DNA from 2 places in the Streptomyces sp. NPDC001137 genome. Region 2 is predicted to be linked to the other one. Evidence: riboswitches for the same ligand, from Rfam matches in the RefSeq annotation. Region 2 holds a riboswitch; the other holds the start of a gene.
What was found. A riboswitch is a leader RNA that binds a small molecule or an ion and turns the genes downstream of it on or off. The one in region 2 is predicted to bind S-adenosylmethionine.
Positions count from the first base shown of each region.

Region 1: it holds a riboswitch for S-adenosylmethionine, as region 2 does, so the genes downstream of both, ABT254_RS16995 (aminotransferase class V-fold PLP-dependent enzyme) here and thrC (threonine synthase) in region 2, are expected to answer to the same signal.

Region 1 is NZ_JBEPBA010000007.1:322,603-327,701, reverse strand. It holds gene qcrB (cytochrome bc1 complex cytochrome b subunit) at 1-665, shown strand, start outside; gene trpD (anthranilate phosphoribosyltransferase) at 799-1,863, shown strand; SAM riboswitch class IV at 1,935-2,051, shown strand; gene ABT254_RS16995 (aminotransferase class V-fold PLP-dependent enzyme) at 2,215-3,576, shown strand; gene ABT254_RS16990 (Lrp/AsnC family transcriptional regulator) at 3,694-3,975, opposite strand; gene ABT254_RS16985 (rhomboid family intramembrane serine protease) at 3,972-4,706, opposite strand; gene ABT254_RS16980 (hypothetical protein) at 4,871-5,099, shown strand, end outside.
Region 2 is NZ_JBEPBA010000026.1:146,632-151,730, reverse strand. It holds gene groL (chaperonin GroEL) at 1-123, opposite strand, end outside; gene ABT254_RS37810 (cold-shock protein) at 509-715, opposite strand; gene ABT254_RS37805 (MoaD/ThiS family protein) at 1,167-1,442, opposite strand; gene thrC (threonine synthase) at 1,562-2,848, opposite strand; SAM riboswitch class I at 2,867-3,023, opposite strand; gene ABT254_RS37795 (glucosyl-3-phosphoglycerate synthase) at 3,185-4,129, shown strand; gene ABT254_RS37790 (alpha,alpha-trehalose-phosphate synthase (UDP-forming)) at 4,225-5,099, shown strand, end outside.

The DNA.
Region 1 (5,099 bases), on a different contig from region 2:
GCTGGGAGATCAACCTCTGGGGCCACACGCTCGTCCTGGGCGTGTTCATCCCGCTGGTGGTCTTCCCGCTGGTCCTGGTCGCGATCGCGGTCTACCCGTTCATCGAGTCCTGGGTCACCGGCGACCGGCGCGAGCACCACATCCTGGACCGTCCGCGCAACGCCCCGACGCGTACCGCGTTCGGTGCCGCGTGGGTCTCCTGGTACTTCGTGCTGATGATCGGTGGCGGCAACGACCTGTGGGCCACGCACTTCCACCTGTCGATCAACGCGATCACCTGGTTCGTGCGCGTCAGCTTCTTCGTCGTGCCGGTGCTCACGTTCATCGCCACCAAGCGGATCTGCCTCGGCCTCCAGCGCCGCGACAAGGACAAGGTGCTGCACGGCCGCGAGTCGGGCATCATCAAGCGCCTGCCGCACGGTGAGTTCATCGAGGTGCACGAGCCGCTCAGCCAGGACGCCCTGCACACCCTCACGGCGCACGAGCAGTACAAGCCGGCCCAGATCGGCCCGACGGTCGACGAGAACGGCGTCGAGCGCAAGGTCAAGGGCTCCGAGCGACTGCGCGCCAAGCTCAGCGAGGCGTACTACGGCGAGGAGTCCCAGATTCCGAAGCCGACCGTCGAGGAGTACAGGGAGATCACGAGCGGCCACGGCCACCACTGATCGCTGCGGCTCGCCACGCCACGGCAGAAGGGCCCCCGTCCGGTCTTCGGACGGGGGCCCTTTTCCATGCCCTGAGCTGGATAGGGTGGCCTCACACTCGTTCTCTTCCACTACGACGACCAGGAGCGGCCTTATGAGCGCTGTGACCCCCGCTGGAGGCGACACCGCGGCGGGCCGTTCCTGGCCCCTGCTGCTGAACGGCCTGCTGGACGGCCACGACCTCAGCGCCGACGACACCGCCTGGGCGATGGACCTGATCATGCGCGGTGAGGCGACCGACGCCCAGATCGCCGGGTTCGCGGTGGCGCTGCGCGCGAAGGGCGAGACCGTCGAGGAGATCACCGGGCTCGTCCGGACGATGTACGAGCACGCGAACGTGATCGAGGTGCCGGGGCGGACCGTCGACATCGTCGGAACGGGCGGTGACGGCGCGAAGACGGTGAACATCTCCACCATGTCGGCGATCGTCATCGCGGGCACGGGCGCGAAGGTCGTCAAGCACGGCAACCGGGCCGCCTCCTCGGCCTCCGGCGCCTCGGACGTGCTGGAGAAGCTGGGCGTCAATCTGGAACTGACGCCGAAGCGGGTGGCGGAGGTCGCGGAGGAAGCCGGCATCACCTTCTGCTTCGCCATCAAGTTCCACCCGGCGCTGCGTCATGTGGCCGCCGCCCGAGGGCAGTTGGGCATCCGGACGACCTTCAACGCCCTCGGTCCGCTGACCAACCCGGCGAAGGTGAGGGCACAGGCGGTCGGTGTCGCCGACCCGCGCCTGGCGCCGCTCATCGCCGGCGTCCTCGCCGAGCGCGGCAACTCCTCCCTCGTCTTCCGCGGCGACGACGGCTTCGACGAGCTGACGACGACGGCCACCTCACGCGTCTGGGTCGTCCGCGAGGGCAAGGTCACCGAGGAGACCTTCGACCCCCGTGACGTCGGTCTCGAACTGGTCCCGGTTCAGGCCCTGCGCGGCGGCGACCCGTCGTACAACGCGGAGGTCGCCCGCAGGCTCCTCGACGGCGAGAAGGGCCCCGTACGGGATGCCGTACTCCTGAACTCGGCGGCGGCCCTCGTGGCCCTCGACCCGGGTCCCGGGACGCTGGCCGAGCAGATCCGGGCCGGCATGGACAAGGCGGCGGAGTCGATCGACTCCGGCGCGGCCAAGCGGGCGCTGGAGCGCTGGGTGGCTGTCAGCAACGCCTAGCAGAGGACCGCGGTCCCGCAATCCGGACAGGAGTTGCGGGACCGCGATCACTTCACGTACGTTCCTGTCCAGGTCATGAGTGACAGTCATGAGGCCCCGGCCGACTGTCCGGCAACCCTCCGTCCGTGGCGGGGTGCCCCGGGTGAAGACCAGGCCGTAGGCAGCGAGGTCTACGGCAAGCGCGGACCCCTCGAGCAACCAGGGGTCCTGGTCGTCGAGGAGCCTTCCGTGAGCAAGCGAATGCGATAGGGCCGCAGAGCCCCGCCTCCGCATCCCCTTTTCCCCTCACGCCCCTGCTTGAGCCATGCCGCTCGCGGGGCGAATTCCACCTGCTTACACGGGAGTTCCGCCATGTCTGTCTCCACCGCTGCCGCCGCCACCTCCGTCTGTGCCCCGCTGCCCGTTCTGGGCCGGGATGTCACCGTCCCGCTCGTCACGGGCGGCGAAGTCACCTATGCGGCACTCGACTACGCGGCCAGCGCCCCGGCCCTCCAGCGGGTGTGGGACGACGTCGCGGCCTACGCCCCCTACTACGGCAGCGTCCACCGCGGCGCCGGCTACCTCTCGCAGCTCTCCACCGACCTGTTCGAGAACGCCCGCAGGACGGTCGCCGAGTTCCTCGACTGCCGCGCCGACGACCAGCTGATCTTCACCCGCTCGACCACGGACTCCCTCAATCTGCTGGCGCGGGCCCTTCCGGCCGACTGCCAGGTCTTCGTCTTCGAGACCGAGCACCACGCCAGCCTGCTGCCCTGGAAGGACGCCCGGGTCACCTACCTCAACGCCCCGCGCACCCCGCGGCAGGCCGTCGAGACCCTGGAGCGCGCCCTCGCCGACCGAGACCCCTACGGTCCCGCCCTGGTCTGCGTCACCGGTGCCTCCAACGTCACCGGCGAGCTGTGGCCGGTGCGCGAGCTGGCGACCGCGGCCCACGCGCACGGCGCCCGTACCGTCCTGGACGCCGCCCAGCTCGCCCCGCACCACCCCGTCTCCGTGCAGGACCTCGACGTCGACTGGGTCGCCTTCTCCGGCCACAAGCTGTACGCGCCCTTCGGCTCCGGCGTACTGGCCGGCCGCGCGGACTGGCTCCAGGCCGCCGACCCCTACCTCGCGGGCGGCGGCGCCAGCCGCAAGGTCACCCGGCGCGAGGACGGCGGCGTCGACGTGGAGTGGCACGACAGCGCCGCCCGCCACGAGGCCGGCTCCCCGAACGTGATCGGCGCCTACTCCATCGCCTCCGCCTGCAAGGCGCTCACCGAGGCCGGCTTCGACACCCTGGTCGCCCGCGAGCAGCACCTGATCGAGAAGGTCCGCGCGGGCCTGGCAGAGGTCCCGCAGGTCAAGGTGCTGTCCCTGTTCGGCGACGACGCGCCCCGGGTCGGCGTGCTCTCCTTCGTCGTCGAGGGCTGGAACAGCTCGCACTTCGCCGCCGCGCTCTCCGCCGAGTACGGCATCGGCGTCCGCGACGGCCTCTTCTGCGCCCACCCGCTGGTGCGCACCCTCCTCGGCACCGACCCCCAGACCCAGGGCGAGTGCGGCGCCCCCGAGGCCGCCCCCGGCGAGAAGTCCCTCAACGCCATCCGAGTCAGCTTCGGCGCCGGCACCCCCGACGAACACGTCGAGCGCTTCGTCACCGCCGTCAAGGAGCTGGTGACGGACGGCGCGAAGTGGCAGTACCGCACAGAGGACGGCCGCTGCGTCCCGGCGGTGTGATCCAGCCCCCTCAGGGGCAGCGGCTTTTCGTTTTCAGGGGCGCGGGGAACTGCGCGACCAGCCACAACGGACTGGCAGTCGCACACGAACCGCGCCCCGCAGACGCCTAGGCGTCGATCACGAATCCAACCCGATGGCAAACGCGGCCTCAAGGTCATGCTGCGAGTACGTACGAAACGCGACGTGCGTATCGGTGGCCTCGACGCCAGGGATCTTGCTGATGCTGCCAGGGATCACATCGGCAAGATCCTCATGCTGCTTCACCCGAACCATCGCGATCAGGTCATACGTCCCGGTCACGGAGAAAACTTCACTCACGCTCTCCAGCGAAGCGATCCGCTCCGCGATCTCGGGGATCCGGTCCACGCTGGTCTTGATGAGGACGATCGCGGTGATCACGGCTGGTTCTCTCCCTCGGGGGCCGGAGCTGGGGTGGACCTCACTCTAGTGGTACGGCCGAACCGCACCCAGGCGTAGACGAAGCCCAGGCCGAAGCCCACCAGGTGGGCCAGATAGGCCACCCCCGGTCCCGTCGCCGCACGCCCGGCCGCCAGCCACTGCAGGGCCGCCCAGAAGGGCAGCACGACCCAGGCGGGGAAGCGCAGCGGCAGGAAGAACAGGAACGGCAGAAGACTGGTCACCCGTGCCCCGGGGAACAGGTACAGAAACGCGCCCAGGACCGCTGAGATCGCCCCGGACGCGCCGACCAGGGACTGCTGGGACGTGGAATTCGCCGCCGCGTACCCCAGCAGGGCGAGGTAGCCGCAGCCGACGTAGAAGAGCGTGAACTGGACGCGGCCCATCCGTTCCTCGGTCATCGCCCCGAAGACGTAGAGGAAGAGCATGTTGCCGAGCAGGTGCACCCAGCTGCCGTGCACGAACAGGGCCGTGGCGGGGGTCAGGGCGGCCCTGGGGGAACCCTGGAACAGCTCGGCCGGGACGACGCCCCAGTGGTGGAAATAGGCGCGCTGGGCGGCGAGCAGCGCGTCGCCGGAACCGTAGGCCGGATTGAGGCCGGCCGCCGGGCCGGTCACGAAGAGCAGACAGCACAGGGTGATCAGCGTGTACGTGATGGGCGCCGAGGGGCGCCGGATCGCTCTGCCGAGGGTCGCGCTCCACTTGCCGATCATGAACACAGAGCATGACGTAACGGGACGCAGTCGCACAGAGCGCCTCGCCGCCGTGGACGGACGGGCGGTGAGTCCGTGCCAGGCCGTAGGGTACGAGCCACACGCCCGGGGAAGCTCGGGCGTCACTGACAATAGAAGGCCTAGAAGGAAAGAGCACAGGCACGATGACGGTTCCCCTCCCGACCGCCACGACGCGGTGGCGCTGCACCCTCTGCGGCAACCTCACGCGTTTCGACGTGACCCGCTCGTCGAAGGTCGTCGAGTACGTCCACCTCGATCTGGCCGGTGAGCCCAAGGTCGAGGAGCGCGAGGTGGTCAGTGAGACCATCGAGTCGGTGCGCTGTCGCTGGTGCAACGCGGTGGATCAGGTGGAACTCGTGGACAGGCCGGGCG
Region 2 (5,099 bases):
CTTCTCGAGGACGACGTTGCGGCCCTTGGGGCCGAGCGTCACCTTCACGGCGTCCGCGAGCTGGTTCATGCCGCGCTCGAGGCCGCGCCGCGCCTCCTCGTCGAACGCGATGATCTTGGCCATGTGAAGTGGTCCCTCCAGGACTGGGGGTGATTCCTTCGGACCGCGCCCGCGCCCGCGACGGACGGCTCGCACACCTCGTGGGTTCCTTCCCCACCCGGCCTGCGGGCCTCACCGACCCGGTCCTTCATTGTCACTCTCACCTTCAGAGTGCTAACGCCAATGATTAGCACTCGACCCATGAGAGTGCAAGGCGCGCTCGCGCAGCGAGTGCTCGTTGAGGGGTGGTGGTCGGGCGACGGGCGGGCGCAAGCGGCTCCCGGGTACTGGGCGACACCCGCCCGGGACCGACCCAGGCCCCCGGACATGCCGAAGGGCCCGCCCCGTGAGGTGCGGACCCTTCGATCAAGAACAGAAGAACGTCGCTGCAGTTAACCCGGCGCGTGCTTCAGCCGGCCGCCAGACGGACCATGTCCGCCTGCGGCCCCTTCTGGCCCTGCGAGATCTCGAAATCGACCCGCTGACCCTCTTCCAGGGTGCGGTAGCCGTCCATCTGAATCGCACTGTAGTGGACGAAAACATCCGCACCACCGTCGACCGCGATGAAGCCGTACCCCTTCTCCGCGTTGAACCACTTGACGGTGCCCTGAGCCATGCCTAACTCCCCTATTACTGGCCCTTGCACAGATCCACACTTCGCGGATCCGGGTCAGACCTCACCCCCCACGGTTGGGGGCGTGCGCCGGAACGCGTCGACCGCGGCTGAATGTATCTGTCCAACTGCCGTCTGCAACAGGTCAATCGGACGAGAATTCCGGGCACGACCGGTCGGGAATTTACGGAGAATTCGCCTGAATTCAGGGCAAGTCGGGCCCCATAAATGGAGCATAAGGCGCAAAAAACCTGCACACTTTGGCTACTTCTCGCTGCCCGAGAAGCAGGAACTCATATGCATGCGGCAAGCGGAGTCGTGCAGGTTCCCCAACTGTACCGTGCTCAACCATGCAGAATTGCCCCCTCCGCTTCTCTCACGGAGGGGGCAATTCGATGAACTCTCGGTAATCAGCGTTACCGACGGTAATAATCGGTCGTCCGACCTGTTTCGCTCAGCCTCCGGCCACGGCCGGAATGATCGAGACGCCCGCCCCGTCCGGAGTCGCCGTCTCCAGCCCCTGCTCGAACCGCACGTCGTCGTCGTTCACGTACACGTTGACGAAGCGGCGCAGCTTCCCCTGGTCGTCGAGAACGCGAGCGGCGATCCCGGTGTGGTTCTTCTCGAGATCGGCGATGACCTCGCCGAGGGTGCCGCCTTCGGCGGTGACCTCGGCCTGCCCGCCGGTGTAGGTGCGGAGAATGGTGGGGATGCGGACGTTGACGCTCACGATGAACCTCCGGTCAGGGAAACGGGCCTTTGTCTTTGGGGGCGCGGGGCCGTGTCGATTTGCGGCTCCGCCGCGGGGCGCGACCAGCCCCCACCGGCCCGCAGACGAACAACTACCTGCTAGGCGAGCCCCGCCTCACGGAACGACTCAAGGCTCGGGCGAATCGTCGCGGTGAGCCCCGTACCGGCCACCGCGTCGAGGGTCTTGAGGCCATCACCCGTGTTCAGCACGACGGTCGTGAGGGCGGGGTCGAGAACACCGTTCTCGATCAACTTGCGGGTCACACCCACGGTCACCCCACCGGCGGTCTCCGCGAAGATCCCCTCGGTCTTGGCGAGCAGCCGAATCGCATCCACGATCTGCTCGTCGTTCACGTCCTCCACCGCCCCACCGGTACGCCGGGCAATGTCGAGAACATAAGGACCATCCGCCGGGTTGCCGATGGCCAGCGACTTGGCGATCGTGTTCGGCTTCTGCGGCCGCACCACGTCGTGCCCGGCCTTGTACGCGACGGAGACAGGGCTGCACCCTTCCGCCTGCGCCCCGAAGATCTTGTACGGCTTGTCCTCGACGAGCCCCAGCTTGATCAGCTCCTGCAGCCCCTTGTCGATCTTCGTGAGCTGAGAGCCGGAGGCGATCGGCACGACCAGCTGGTCCGGCAGCCGCCAGCCGAGCTGCTCGCAGATCTCGTACGCCAGGGTCTTGGAGCCCTCGGCGTAGTACGGCCGCAGGTTGACGTTGACGAAGCCCCAGCCCTCGCCGGCCGGGTCGCCGATCAGCTCGGAGCAGAAACGGTTCACGTCGTCGTAGTTGCCGTCGATGCCGACGAGCTCGCCGCCGTAGACCGCGGCCATGACGACCTTGCCCTGCTCCAGGTCGTGCGGGATGAACACGCAGGACCGGAAGCCGGCGCGGGCGGCCGCGGCACCCACCGCACCGGCCAGGTTGCCGGTCGACGAGCAGGACAGGGTGGTGAAGTTGAAGGCGCGGGCGGCCTCGATGGCCTGGGCGACGACCCGGTCCTTGAAGGAGTGCGTCGGGTTGCCGGAGTCGTCCTTGACGTACAGACCCCCGGTCACGCCCAGCTCGCGGGCGAGGTTGTCGGCCTTGACCAGCTTGGTCCAACCGGGGTTGATGTTGGGCTTGTCGGCCACGTCCGCCGGGACGGGCAGCAGGGGCGCGTAACGCCAGATGTTCGCGGGACCCGCCTCGATCTGCTTGCGGAGCTCCTCGGTGTCGTAGGCCGAGAAGTCGTACGCGATCTCGAGCGGGCCGAAACACTCCTCGCAGGCGAAGACCGGGCCGAGGGGCACCTGGTGACCGCACTCGCGGCAGGAGAGCGCCGCGGCGGGACCGAGGTCGACGGTCGTGGAGTCGGTGGTGCTTGCAACAGTCTGCGCAGCCATGTGAGGCGAGGCCCTTTCTCCTCATCTTCCTCACGACGCATCTCGCCGTGAGACGGATTTGGCACCTTCCCTAGCCGGGAGCCTCGCGGAACGATCAGCATCGATCGGTACGAGACCGGCTGGAGGGTTGCCGGGGCTTCATCGGGCCGTATCCCTCTGCCCCTCTGGATGAGCGGTATGCGGTTGTAAACGCCGGGCGACCCCCGACATGCGATGGTCACCAGCGTTGTTCAAGACTGTAACCGAAGGCCAGGACAGTTGAGATAGCCGTCCGAACCGCGAGATGGATCATCTGATGATCCGGTATCGCCGAGAGAACGCAGAGGAGCCGCCTACGTGCTGGAAGAAGTCGAGCGCTGGCTGACCACCCGCTCCTGGTCGCTGACCGATCGCCCGCTGCACAAGATCCTGGCCGCAAAGCAGCGCACGGGCCAGTCGGTCAGTGTCGTGCTGCCCGCGCTCAACGAGGAGGAGACGGTCGGCGACATCGTCGCGATCATCCGTCACGACCTCATGCAGCAGGTCCCGCTGGTCGACGAGATCGTCGTCGTCGACTCCGGATCCACCGACCGTACGTCCGAGGTCGCCGCGGCGGCCGGGGCCAGGGTCGTCCACCGCGACGACATCCTGCCCCGCATCCCGACCGTCCCCGGCAAGGGCGAGGTGCTGTGGCGCTCGCTCCTGGTCACGAGCGGGGACATCGTCTGCTTCATCGACGCCGACCTGAAGGAGTTCTCCTCCGACTTCGTCTCCGGGATCGTCGGCCCGCTGCTCACCGACCCGGGGGTCGACCTCGTCAAGGGCATGTACGACCGTCCGCTGGCCGGCGCGCAGGGCCAGGGCGGCCGGGTCACCGAGCTGATGGCGCGCCCCCTGCTGAACATGCACTGGCCGCAGCTGGCGGGCTTCGTGCAGCCGCTCGGCGGCGAGTACGCGGCCCGGCGCAGCCTGCTGGAACAGCTGCCGTTCCCCGTCGGGTACGGCGTCGAGCTGGGCATGCTGGTCGACGCCCTGCACCTGGTGGGCCTCGACGCACTCGCCCAGGTGGACGTCGGGGTGCGCAAGCACCGCCACCAGGACGGGCAGGCGCTGGGCCGGATGTCCGCCGCGATCTACCGCACGGCACAGCTGCGGCTGGCCCGCGGCCATCTCATCCGTCCCTCCCTCACCCAGTTCGAACGGGGCGAGGACGGCTTCGAGCCGCGCACCTACTCCGTGGACACGGAGGAGCGGCCGCCGATGGTGGAGATCGCGGAGTACGCGTCGCGCAAGGTCGCCTGAGGCTGCGCGTTACGCGGTGCGGGCGGTGTATACGGTCCACCCGCAGAGCCCAGCCGTACGTTTGAGCGTTTCCGGGCCGGGCTAGGTTGAGGCGTATGGCTTCCACGCACTCCGCTGGTCATCAGGTGCTGGTCGCGTCCAACCGCGGCCCGGTCTCGTACGAAGTGCAGGAGGACGGCTCGCTGGCCGCCAGGCGCGGTGGCGGCGGGCTGGTCTCCGGCCTGTCCGCGATCGGGCCCGACGCGGACGCCCTGTGGGTGTGTTCGGCGCTGTCCGACGGCGACCGCGAGGCGGTACGGCGCGGGGTCGGCGAGGACGGTGTGCGGATGCTGGACATCCCGGCCGGTGTGCACGCCGACGCGTACAACGGCATCGCGAACTCGGTGCTGTGGTTCGTGCACCACATGCTGTACCAGACCCCGCTCGAGCCGGTCTTCGACGCGGAGTTCCGGCGGCAGTGGGCCTCGTACGAGACCTACAACCGCGCCTTCGCCGAGGCGCTCGCCCAGGAGGCGGCCGAGGGCGCGGCGGTGCTGGTGCAGGACTATCACCTGTGTCTGGTGCCGGGGATGCTGCGGGAGTTGCGGCCGGACCTCAGGATCGGGCACTTCTCGCACACTCCGTGGGCGCCGGTGGACTACTTCCGGATGCTGCCGGACGACATCGCCGAGCAGCTGCTGCACGGCATGCTGGGCGCCGACCGGCTGGGCTTTCTGACCCGGCGCTGGGCGGACGCGTTCACCGCGTGCGCCTCGGCGGTGGTGGGCGGCCTCGGCGGCACCCGGATCGGCGTGCACGGCCTCGGCGCGGACGCGGACTTCCTGCGCAAGCGGTCGCACGAGGCCGATGTGGCCGAGCGGATGGCCGCGCTGAAGGAGGAGATCGGCGCCGGCCGCAAAACGGTGGTGCGGGTCGACCGCACCGAGCTGTCGAAGAACATCGTGCGCGGGCTGCTGGCGTACCGGCAGCT